Regions from separate parts of the Brevundimonas sp. KH_025 genome, predicted to be linked through region 2. Evidence: predicted binding sites of a transcription regulator. Region 2 holds the regulator's gene; the other holds the start of a gene.
The links. Region 2 encodes HrcA, which represses chaperone genes, less so after heat shock. Its sites were predicted from a motif close to GTTAGCANTCNNNNNNNNNGANTGCTAAC; they were not measured.
Positions count from the first base shown of each region.

Region 1 (5,820 bases), 180 kb from region 2:
CCATGCTCAAGCCCCTTCTCCTCGCCGCCCTGATCGCCACAGCCCTGCCGGCCGCCGCCCAGGACCACAGCCGCACTGAAAGGGTCCAGTTCGCGCGCGGCGCCTCTTCGGCCACGCTGCACGGCAATCTGCACGGCTATGACTCGGTCGATTACGTCGTCGGCGCGCGTCGGGGCCAGACCATGACCGTGCGGATGCAGACCACCAACGCCTCAGCCTATTTCAACGTCCTGCCCAGCCGCGGCGACGGCACGGCCCTGGACGGGGCGGCCAATGTCGTCGACTGGCGCGGCGTTCTGCCGTCCAGCGGCGACTACGTCGTGCGGGTCTATTTGATGCGCAACGCCGCTCGCCGCGACGAGCACGCCAACTACACATTGACCGTCGGCGTCCGCTGACGCCGGCCACGAAAAAGGCCCGGCGTTGCGGCCGGGCCTTCATTCGCCGCGGCGCTGGAGCCTACCAGCGGCGGTCGTAGCGATAGTCGCGGTCGTGGCGATGGTCGCGGCGGTTCTGGTGGCTGCGCCACTCGCCGTGGTTCCGCCAGTAGCGGCCGTCGCGGTAATAGCGCCCGTTGTCACGGCCTTCGTAGCGGTCGTTGTAGTAGCCGTCGCGGCTGTTGACGCCGTGCTCGCGCTCCCAGTGGCCCTGGTTCCGGTAGCAGCGGCCGCCGCGGTAATAGTTGCAGTTGTCGCGGTCGCTGTCGGAAGACACGGCGGCCAGGCCGGCGCCGGCCAAGGCACCGCCGGCGATATAGCGTCCGTCGCCCTGGCCGATGAGGGCGCCGGCGACGCCGCCGACGACGGCGCCGATCACGGCGTCGCGGCCGGTGTTGTCGCGGTCACGGTCGCGATAGTTCTGGGCGGCGGCGGGTGTGGCCGCCAGCATCGTCAGAGCCATCGCGCCGACGCCGATCTTGGAAATGGTCTTCATGGCGGGGGCTCCTTTCGAAAGCCGGTTGATCCGTTGTCCCCTTTTTAGGAGGCCCCCGCTGAACGACCCCAAGGGGGTTTGTTCATTTTCCAGTCATCTTGCACCCCCGCCGAAATCGGCTCCCGGTCATGCGCCAGGAGCCGTTTCGCCCGTCCGGCTCAGCCCCCGGACGGATACTGCATGGCCACGCTCACGTCGGCGCCCCCGCTCGCGGGCACGGTGAACTTGACCTGATCGAAGGTCGGGGCGGCCCTCAGGGTCTCGCCGCGGAACATGGCCCAGCCCTCGGCGGGCATGCCGTTCGACAGGGCCATCTGCTGGTCGCCGTTCATGTCGTGCAGGACCGAGATGGAATAGTCCCCCGGCGCCACGTTCTTCAGGATGACGACCTGGCGCCCGGCCGTGGGCGCCTTGATGATCTCGCCGTGGTCGCCCTCATGCTTCAGGAACTGGGCGGACGTCTGCAGCCCGACCAGCAGGTCGCCGCCGCGCGCCTGAACGCCGGTCACGGTGATGACGACATCGCCGGCGAGGGCCGAACCGGCCCCCATCAGCACGAAGGACGACAGGGCGGCGGCCAGGGCCGCCTTTTGAACCGCTTGCATCTTCTCTCTCCTCCCCTCGTGACCGGAGCCGGAGCGGCCCCTCGGGTTTCACAAAGACAATGAACTTTGTAATTTAAAGCTCTTGGAGTCAATAGGCCAGAATCCGCCCCTCTTTCGCAGCCGTCGCCTTGACGCCTTGGACCGGCCCTCCTACTTGCCCCAAGCGTTAGCACTCTCGCCGACCGGCTGCCAAAGCGGCGGTCGCGGGGGCGCCGCCCACCATTTCAAAACGCCCCGCTTCGGGGGTTTAAGGGAGAAGTCCGATGGCGTTTCGTCCGCTCGGCGACCGCGTGCTGGTCAAGCGCGTTGAAGAAGAATCCAAGACCAAGGGCGGGATCATCATCCCCGACACGGCCAAGGAAAAGCCGCAAGAAGGCGAAGTGATCGCCGTCGGCAAGGGCGTCCGTGACGAAGACGGCGAGTTCGTCGCCCTGGACGTCGCTGTTGGCGACCGCATCCTGTTCGGCAAGTGGTCGGGCACGGAAGTGAAGATCGAAGGCGACGACCTGATCATCATGAAGGAATCCGACATCCTGGGCGTGCTGGCTTAATCGCCTCCCCATTTGTCGTAGAATTCTTTCAATAAAAACATTCAGATAGGAGCAGGCTCATGGCTGCTAAGATCGTAAAATTCAACACCGACGCCCGCGACAAGATGCTGAAGGGCGTCAACGTCCTGGCTGACGCCGTCAAGGTGACCCTGGGTCCGAAGGGCCGCAACGTCGTGATCCAGAAGTCGTTCGGCGCCCCGCGCTCGACCAAGGACGGCGTCTCGGTCGCCAAAGAGATCGAGCTGGAAGACGCCTTCGAGAACATGGGCGCCCAGATGATCCGCGAAGTCGCCTCCAAGGCGAACGACAACGCGGGCGACGGCACCACCACCGCCACCGTCCTGGCTCAAGCCATCGTGCAAGAGGGCCTGAAGGCCGTCGCCGCCGGCATGAACCCGATGGACCTGAAGCGCGGCATCGACCAGGCCGTCGCCGTGGCCCTGGACGAAGTGAAGACCATCTCCAAGCCGGTCTCGAACAACTCGGAAATCGCCCAGGTCGGCACCATCTCGGCCAACGGCGACGCTGAAATCGGCGAGCTGATCGCCCTGGCCATGGCCAAGGTCGGCAACGAAGGCGTCATCACGGTCGAGGAAGCCAAGACGGCCGAAACCACCGTCGACATCGTCGAAGGCATGCAGTTCGACCGCGGCTACCTGTCGCCCTACTTCATCACCAACGCCGACAAGATGGAGGTCGCCCTCGAAGAGCCCCTCATCCTGCTCCACGAGAAGAAGCTGACCTCGCTGCAGCCCATGCTGCCGGTGCTGGAAGCCGTGGTTCAGTCGGGCCGCCCCCTGCTGATCATCGCCGAGGACATCGAAGGCGAAGCCCTGGCCACCCTGGTGGTCAACAAGCTGCGCGGCGGCCTGCGCGTCGCCGCCGTCAAGGCTCCGGGCTTCGGCGACCGCCGCAAGGCCATGCTGGAAGACATCGCCATCCTGACGGGCGGCCAGGTCATCTCGGAAGACCTCGGCATCAAGCTGGAAACGGTCACGCTCGACATGCTCGGCAAGGCCAAGAAGGTCCAGATCACCAAGGACGACACCACCATCGTCGAAGGCGCCGGTGAGAAAGAGGGCATCGAAGCCCGCGTCTCGCAGATCAAGCGTCAGATCGAGGACACCACCTCGGACTACGACAAGGAAAAGCTGCAAGAGCGTCTGGCCAAGCTGGCCGGCGGCGTCGCCGTCCTGCGCGTCGGCGGTTCGACCGAAGTCGAAGTGAAGGAAAAGAAGGACCGCGTCGACGACGCCCTGAACGCAACCCGCGCCGCTGCCGATGAAGGCATCGTCCCGGGCGGCGGCGTGGCCCTGCTGCAAGCCTCCAAGAAGCTGGTCGACCTGAAGGGCGCCAACGCCGATCAGAACGCCGGCATCGCCATCGTCCGTCGCGCCCTGCAGGCTCCGATCCGTCAGATCTCGGAAAACTCGGGCGTCGAAGGCTCGATCGTGGTCGGCAAGGTCATGGAGTCGAAAGACGCTTCGTTCGGCTTCAACGCCCAGACCGAAGAATACGGCGACCTCGTCCAGATGGGCGTGATCGACCCGGCCAAGGTCGTCCGTTCGGCTCTGAAGTCGGCCGCCTCGGTCGCCGGCATCATGATCACGACGGAAGCCGCCATCGCCGACGCCCCCAAGAAGGGCGGCGCCGGCGCCCCCGACATGGGCGGAATGGGCGGCATGGGCGGCATGGACTTCTAAGTCCAAGCCAACCAACGCTAGAACCAAGGAAGGGCGGGATCGAAAGGTCCCGCCCTTTTTCTTTAGGCCCCCGCTTCCCCCACCTCGCGTCCCGCCAACCTCGCGCCCTCGACCACCGCCGGGTCCGACCGCGCCGTGTCCAGCAGCCAGTCGCGGAAGCGGGCGATCTTGGGGGTCAGGCGGCGGGCGGGCGGGTAGCAGATCCAGTAGCCCTCGGCCAAGGCGACGGTCTGAGAAAAGGGGCGGACCAGCAGGCCGCGCTTCAACTCGCGGGCGTAGAGGATGGGCGAGCCCAGGGCCACGCCCTGATCGCCGAGGGCGGCCGCCACCTCCATGGCCTGATTGTCGGCGGTCAGGCGCGGGGGCGGGGCCGCGTCGGCGGGGGCCACCCCGGCGGCGGCGAACCAGGCGGCCCACTCGCCCTTGTCTCCGACCAGATGGGCGCGCTTCAGATCGGCGGGGGTCTTCAGATCCAGTTGGTCGCGCATGGCCGGGGTGCAGACCGGGGTGAAGACGGCGGGCATCAGGAAGCGGCTCTCCAGGCCCGGCCACTGACCCGAACCGAAACGCAGGGCCACGTCCAGCCCGTCGGCGCTGAGGCTGGACAGGATGGAGCTGGTGTCCACCCGCACCGCCAGATCGGGGTTGGCCAGTTGGAAGGCCCCTAGCCGCGTCGCCAGCCACTGGGTCGCCAGGGTCTGCAGGGTGGTGATGGCCAGCACCCCCTGATCCGCCTCGACCACGTCGGCCACGGCCCGCCGCAGCAAGGTCATGGCCTCGGTCGCCGCCGTGGCCAGCCGCTCGCCCTCGGGCGTCAACGACACCTGCCGCGTGCCGCGCACGAACAGGGGCCGATCCAGCCTCTGCTCCAGGTCGCGGATGCGCCAGCTGACCGCCGCCTGGCTCATGCCCAAGGCCTCGGCGGCGCGGGTGAAGCTGAGCAGGCGCGCGGCGGTCTCGAACACCCTCAGGGCGTCGACGGGAATGCGGGACAGGACGTCAACCATAAGCAAGCCTTATGCGTGAACTCCATCGTCTCGTTTGTGCACGCCCCGCGTCAACCGCATATTCGGGTCACACGAAAGGAGGACGACTGATGGAAGAAATGTATCGCACTCATAAGGAACCCGCGTGGGGCTGGATCGGCGCCCTGCTGGAAGCGCGCAAGCCCGTCGCGCCCGTCAGCGCCAAGGCGCGCCGCCCCGCCGCGGCCTCGGCCCGACGCGCGGCCTGCTGACCCTCGACGCAGCCTAGTCGACGGCGACGATCTCGACCGACTGGCCCGCCACGCTTGCCTCGTCGCCGACCCGCTTGCCCATCAGGGCGCGGGCCAGGGGCGAGACGTGGCTGACGCTGCCCTTGGCCGGGTCGGCCTCGTCCTCGCCGACGATGCGCCAGGTCTGGGTGCGGCCGTCCTCGCGCTCGATGGTCACAGAGCCGCCGAAACGCGCCCGGCCGTCCGGCGCCGTCTCCAGCAGTTGCGCCGTGGCCCGCCGCGACGACCAGTAGCGCAGGTCGCGCGTGGCCCGCGCCATGGCGGTGCGGTCGGCCTCGATCGAGCCCTGGGTCTGGGCCTTGGTATAGGCCGCGCGCGCCGAGGCCAGTTCGGCCTCGATCATCGCCAGCCCCTCGGCCGTGACATGATTGGGATGGGGCGAGATCGGCCGGTCCACCAGGTCGGCGGCTGTGGCTTCCAGATCTTCTTCTCGGGTGAAGGCGACGCTCATGAGGACAGAGCGTATGCCGTTCGCGGACGTTCCGGTCTAGGAAGGCGTCATGAACGACGCGCCTTCCTCCACACCCTTCACTGTCGCCGTGATCGGCGCCGGCCCCGCCGGGCTGATGGCCGCCGAGCGGCTGGCCTCCGCGGGCCTGCGCGTCGTCGTCCACGAGCGGATGCCGTCCGTCGGCCGCAAGCTGCTGATGGCCGGTCGCGGCGGGCTGAACCTGACCCATTCGGAGGCGCTGGTGCCCTTCCTCGACCGCTACGGCCCGGCGCGGGACCGTGTCGCCGGCTGGCTGGACGCC
Region 1 is NZ_CM174501.1:2,971,872-2,977,691, reverse strand. Features, by position in the region: gene AC3IS2_RS14730 (hypothetical protein) at 3-398, shown strand; gene AC3IS2_RS14725 (hypothetical protein) at 460-933, opposite strand; gene AC3IS2_RS14720 (DUF2141 domain-containing protein) at 1,092-1,538, opposite strand; gene groES (co-chaperone GroES) at 1,802-2,089, shown strand; gene groL (chaperonin GroEL) at 2,149-3,792, shown strand; gene AC3IS2_RS14705 (LysR substrate-binding domain-containing protein) at 3,855-4,799, opposite strand; gene AC3IS2_RS14700 (hypothetical protein) at 4,889-5,029, shown strand; gene greA (transcription elongation factor GreA) at 5,043-5,519, opposite strand; gene AC3IS2_RS14690 (TIGR03862 family flavoprotein) at 5,569-5,820, shown strand, end outside.
Region 1: the regulator HrcA is predicted to act here: its motif matches at 1,704-1,732, upstream of groES (co-chaperone GroES).

Region 2 (5,820 bases):
GGCCTCCGCGGCCTCCTTCATCTTGCCGAGGGTGAAGGCCGAAACCTGTTGCGGGGAATAGTCCTTGCCGTGGGCGCGCACCCAGGCGTCGCCCGTCGGGCCCTTGACGATCTCATAGGGCACCATACCCTTGTCCTTGGCCACCACCGGGTCATCGAAATTGCGGCCGATCAGGCGCTTGATGGCGAAGAAGGTGTTGGTCGGGTTGGTGACCGCCTGGCGACGCGCAGGCTGGCCGACGAGCACTTCGCCGCTGTCCTGGATCGCCACGACCGACGGGGTCGTGCGGTTGCCTTCGGCGTTTTCGATGACCTTGGGGTTCTTGCCGTCCATGACGGCGACGCACGAGTTGGTCGTGCCGAGGTCGATGCCGATAATCTTGGCCATGAGCTTGTCTTTTCACTCCTTGCGGCGGGCGATGCGGCGGCCTTCGAAAAGCGCCGCGCGTGACCGCCCCCAGTTGGGCTGAAAGCCGTTCCGGTCGTCCGGTCGGGCGGGTTGAATGGTTTCGGTCGAAAGCCCCAGCCATTGCGGGGCTTCTTCCAGACTGGCCCGGATATGGGAAAGACCGCAGGGCCTGCAAGGGTTTCGTGCGGTTCGGGGCGGATTCGGTGGCGTTTCCCTCTTTAACCCCTCTCCCGATGGGAGAGGGGTTGAGCCTCGGAGAGCCGAAGGCGATCCGCCCGGCGAAAGGGTGAGGGGGCAAGATGTCAGTCGACGAAAGCCGTGATCCCGCCTCTGCAACGGCTTACGCCGACGGCGATCGACGCCCCTCATCCGGCCCTGCGGGCCACCTTCTCCCATCGGGAGAAGGGTCTTAGATGGGGAGGATGTCCTCGCCCCGCGAAACCCCCACCGGCCTGCCCGGCTTTCGCCTCTGGCCCGGCGCGCTCGACGCGGCGGCGCAAGGCTCTCTGCTGGCCGAGGTGCTGGCGGCGGCGGAGGCGGCGCCCTTCTATCGCCCCGTGACGCCGGGCGGGCGGCCCTTTTCGGTCGAGATGACGGGGATGGGGCCGCTGGCCTGGGTCTCGGACCGAGCGGGCTATCGCTATCAGCCGACCCATCCCGAGACCGGCGCGCCCTGGCCGCCGATGCCGCAGACCCTGCTCGACCTGTGGGACGTCCTGACCGGCTGGCCCGCGCCGCCCGACGCCTGTCTGGTCAACCTCTATCGCGGCGAGGCGAAGATGGGTCTGCATCAGGATCGCGACGAGGCCGACCTGAGCGCGCCGGTCCTGTCGGTGTCGCTGGGCGATACGGCGGTGTTCCGCATCGGTCCGGCCGAGGGCGGTCGGACGCAGAGCTTGAAGCTGGCCTCCGGCGACGTCTGCGCCCTGACGGGGCCGGCGAGGCTGGCGCGGCACGGCATCGACCGGCTGCTGGCGGGGTCGTCGCAGTTGGTCCCCGGCGGAGGGCGGATCAATCTGACGCTGCGGCGCGCGCGCTGATCGGGACTCGACGCAGCGTCGCAAGCCGGGCCACAGTCGCGGCCTGACGTCCGAAGCCGCACCGGAGACCCGCGATGACCCTGATCACTCGGCCCGAGGGCCTGAGCGCCGACCAGATCGCCCCCAGCCGCCGCAGTCTGGGGATCGCGACCCTCGGCGGCGTGGCCTTCGCCGCCTACGCCCCCGCCGCACTCAGCCAGTCGGCCAGCCCGGTCGCCACCGACAGCGCCGGACTGGTCACGGCGACCGTCTCCTATCCTGCGCCCGACGGGTTCGAACTGCCCGCCTATGTGGCCCGGCCCGACGGCGAAGGCCCCTTCCCCGTCGTGATTGTCGTGTCCGAGATTTTCGGCGTGCACGAATACATCCGCGACGTCTGCCGCCGCCTGGCCAAGGCGGGCTACGCCGCCGTCGCCCCCGCCTTCTTCGTGCGCAAGGAAGACCCGGCCCCGCTCAGCGACATGTCGGCCATCATGACCATCGTCGGGGCCGCCGGCTACGAACAGGTCATGGGCGACGTCGCCGCGACCCTGGAATGGATCGGGCTGCAGACCTGGGCCAAGGCCGACAAGGTCGGCATCACCGGCTTCTGCTGGGGCGGCAAGGTGGTGTGGCAGGCCTGCGCCCGCTTCCCGGCCCTGGACGCCGGGGTCGCCTGGTACGGCCGGCTGGCCCCGGCCGCCACAGCGACCGAGGCGCAAGCGACCGCTGGTCGCCCCTGGCCCGTCGATCTGGCCGCCGATCTCAAGGCCCCGGTCCTGGGTCTCTATGGCGGTCAGGACGGCGGCATCCCCGTGGCCAGCGTCGAGACCATGCGCGCGGCGCTGGACCGGGCCGGGGCCGCGGGCAGCGAGATCGTGGTCTATCCGAACGCCCCCCACGCCTTCCACGCCGACTATCGCCCCAGCTACCGCGAGGCGGACGCCAAGGACGGGTGGCAAAGGTTGCTGGGCTTCTTTGACCAGAAGCTGAAATAGCCCCCTTCCCTCTCGAGGGGGAGGGCTCAGCCCCAATGAAAACGGCCCGGAGCGTCTGCCCCGGGCCGTCGTCATTCAAGCGGTCGGAACCTCACGCCTTGGCGTCGAAATTCCCGCCGGTCGTGTTGGCTTCCGAATAGGCGCCGCCCGAGGCCGGGCCGGAACCCTTGGCCGCGACCGCCACCATGGCGGCGCGCACGGTGCGGCCGAACAGGGCGTAGCCGGGTTGCAGGGTCTGGATCACCGTGCCGCCCGGCACGCTGTCCGAGGGCTGTTCCATCACCGCCTGATGCAGGTGCGGGTCGAAGGCCTCGCCCGGCTCGGGCGCGACGCGGGTCAGGCCGTTGGCGTCGAAGGCCGACAGCAGGGACTTCTGCGTCAGCTCCAGACCCGTGACCATGGCGGCGGCGGCGCTGTCGGCCTCGGCGCCTTCCAGCACCTTGGGCGCCGACAGCAGGCCGCGCTCCAGGGTGTCGGCCACGCCCAGCAGATCCTTGGCGAAGCGCTGGATGGCGTAGGCGCGGGCGTCGTTGGCCTGGGTCTCGGCGCGGCGCTTGGTGTTCTCGGCGTCGGCCACGGCGCGCAGAGCGCGGTCCTTCCACTGGTCGCGCTCGGCGATCAGGGCGTCGACCACGGCCATGTCGCCGTCGTCCGCGCCTTCGGCTGCGGCGTCGATGGCGGACTCTCCCATGTCCTGCTCGAGTTGGTCCCGGGTCGCGTCGTTGATGTCGTTCACGTCTCTTGTCCGTCCAGAATCCGGCCCAGCACCCGGGCGGTATAGTCCACCAACGGTATGACACGGGCATAGTTCAGTCTTGCGGGGCCGATGACGCCGATGGCGCCCAGCATCCGCTGCCGACCCGTCATATAGGGCGCCGCGATCACGGCGGAACCCGAAAGCGAAAACAACCGTGTTTCGGCGCCGATGAAGATGCGCACGCCCTGGGCCGCGCCGACCCCGTCGAGCAGGCCGATCAGCTGTTCCTTCTGCTCCAGATCGTCGAACAGGACGCGGACCCGCTCCAGATCCTCGAGGGCTTCCGCGTCCTGCAACAGATTGGCGCGGCCGCGCACGATCAGGGCCCGGTCGCGTTCCCCCCCGCCGGACCAGGCGGCCAGGCCGTCCTCGACCAGACGCGCGGCGGCGGCGTCCAACTCGCGCCGGGCGGCGTCCAGTTCGGCGCTCATCTCGGTGCGCGCCTCGGCCAGAGGGCGGCCTTTCAGCCGGGCATTCAGGAAATTGGAGGCCTCGGACAGCGTCGAGGGCGTCACCCCCGCCGACAGGGGCATCAGCCGGTTCTCGACCGTGCCGTCGTCGCCGACCAGCACCGCCAGGGCCTGATCGTGGCCGAGCGCCACGAACTCGACGTGCTTGACGCCGGCGTCGCGCACCGGGCTGGCGACGATGCCCGCCCCGCCAGCCAGACCGGACAGCAGGTTTGTCGCTGCGTCCAGGGCCTCCTCGAAGTTGCGGCCCTTCCCGGCCAGCCGTGCGTCGATCTCGCGCCGCTCGTCCTGACCGATGTCGCCGACCTCCAGCAGGCCGTCGACGAACAGGCGCAAGCCCGCATGGGTCGGCACCCGCCCGGCCGAAGTATGCGGCGAGGCCAGCAGGCCCGCCAGCGTCAGGTCCTGCATCGTATTGCGGATCGAGGCCGGCGACAGGGCCAGCCCGCCGCGCGAGATGGTGCGCGACCCGACCGGCTCGCCCGTTTCCAGATAGGTCTCGACGATGCGGCGGAAGATGTCGCGCGCACGGGCGTCCAGCGTCCCCAGGCCTGCGGGGGCGCTTCCGAACGGCGACGGATGGGGGGCATACAGGCTCACGCTTTCAGGATAAGCACGCGCTGCCCTGGTTCCAAGGAAATCCCATGCGCCCGTCTGAACGCACCCCCGAACAACTCCGCGCCGTCACGCTGGAGACCGGCGTCAACCGCTACGCCGAGGGCTCGTGCCTGGTCTCGTTCGGCCACACCAAGGTGCTTTGCACCGCCTCGGTCGAGGAAAAGGTGCCGGGCTGGATGCGCAACACCGGCCAGGGCTGGGTCACGGCCGAATACGGCATGCTGCCCCGCGCCACCCACACGCGCGGCCGTCGCGAAGCCGCCGCCGGCAAGCAGTCGGGCCGCACCCAGGAAATCCAGCGCCTGATCGGCCGCTCCTTGCGCGCCGTGGTGGACCTCAAGGCCCTGGGCGAGCGCCAGGTGCTGATCGACTGCGACGTCATCCAGGCCGACGGCGGCACCCGCACCGCCTCGATCACCGGCGCCTGGGTCGCCATGTCTTCGGCCCTCAACTATCTGACCGACGAAGGCGTGCTGAAGACCAACCCGATCATCGACCAGGTCGCCGCCGTGTCGTGCGGCATCTTCAACGACCTGCCGGTTCTGGACCTCGACTATGAGGAAGACTCCACCGCCGAGGCCGATTCCAACTTCGTCCTGACCGGCGCCGGCGGCATCGTCGAGATCCAGGCCACGGGCGAGAAGCGCGGCTTCTCGCGTCCCGAGTTCGACCGCCTGTTCGAACTGGCCGGGATCGGCTGCGCCGACCTGTTCGCCCTGCAACGCGCCGCCCTGGGCCGCTGATTTTCCAGGACTAGGCCGCGAGGGCCGATCAAGGCATGGTGGGGTCTTCCGCGAACGGAGATCCGCCCATGCTGACCGTCATGCGCCCCGCCCTCGCCGCCTCTCTTCTGGCCCTGTCGGCCGCCCTTCTGGCCGGTTGCGGCCAGCCGCAGTCGACGCCCGTCAAGGCGCCGGCCTTGGGCGTCGATACGAAGCTGTCGCAGGAACCGATCGACGCCGTGCCGTTCCAGGAGGCGCCGCCTGCCGCCCCCGTCGCGCCGCCCAGGCCCAAGACTGAGCCGGCGCCTGAGCCCGTCGTCGACAAGCCCGCAGAGCCCGCGGGCGAGCCCGGCTCCTGCCTGGCCGAAATCGGCGAGGCTCGGTCGAAGCGCCTGGTCGAACGCTGCATCGCCGTCAGCCCGGCGTCCCGTCCGCCGTGCCACAACGCCAACCCCTGCGACATGATTCAGGGCGAGATCGACCGCTCCTGCGCCATGTACGGCCCGGATGAGCAGAAGCCGAAGGAATGTGGGGCGTAAGGCGCCGCCGCCTCACCCTCCCCGTTCGGGGAGGGTGGTCGCGCTAGCGACCGGGTGGGGAGGGCTTGGCGAAACGGAACGCCACGCCCGATTTACATAGAGCTTGGCCGAGATGAGACGTTGCGGCTGATCTGCGACGCCGCCCCCACCCGACTTCGGCCTGACGGCCTCAGCCTCCCTCCCCGAACGGGGAGGGAGAAGCCGCGCTCAAGCAGCGCGCGACCGCGTCGCGTGCGATAGCGCCCTAACAAAGAAAAAAGGCCCCGCTGTTTCCAGCGGGGCCTTCTTC
Region 2 is NZ_CM174501.1:2,791,740-2,797,559, forward strand. Features, by position in the region: gene dnaK (molecular chaperone DnaK) at 1-387, opposite strand, end outside; gene AC3IS2_RS13795 (alpha-ketoglutarate-dependent dioxygenase AlkB) at 831-1,448, shown strand; gene AC3IS2_RS13800 (dienelactone hydrolase family protein) at 1,523-2,425, shown strand; gene grpE (nucleotide exchange factor GrpE) at 2,517-3,161, opposite strand; gene hrcA (heat-inducible transcriptional repressor HrcA) at 3,158-4,246, opposite strand; gene rph (ribonuclease PH) at 4,297-5,013, shown strand; gene AC3IS2_RS13820 (hypothetical protein) at 5,082-5,531, shown strand.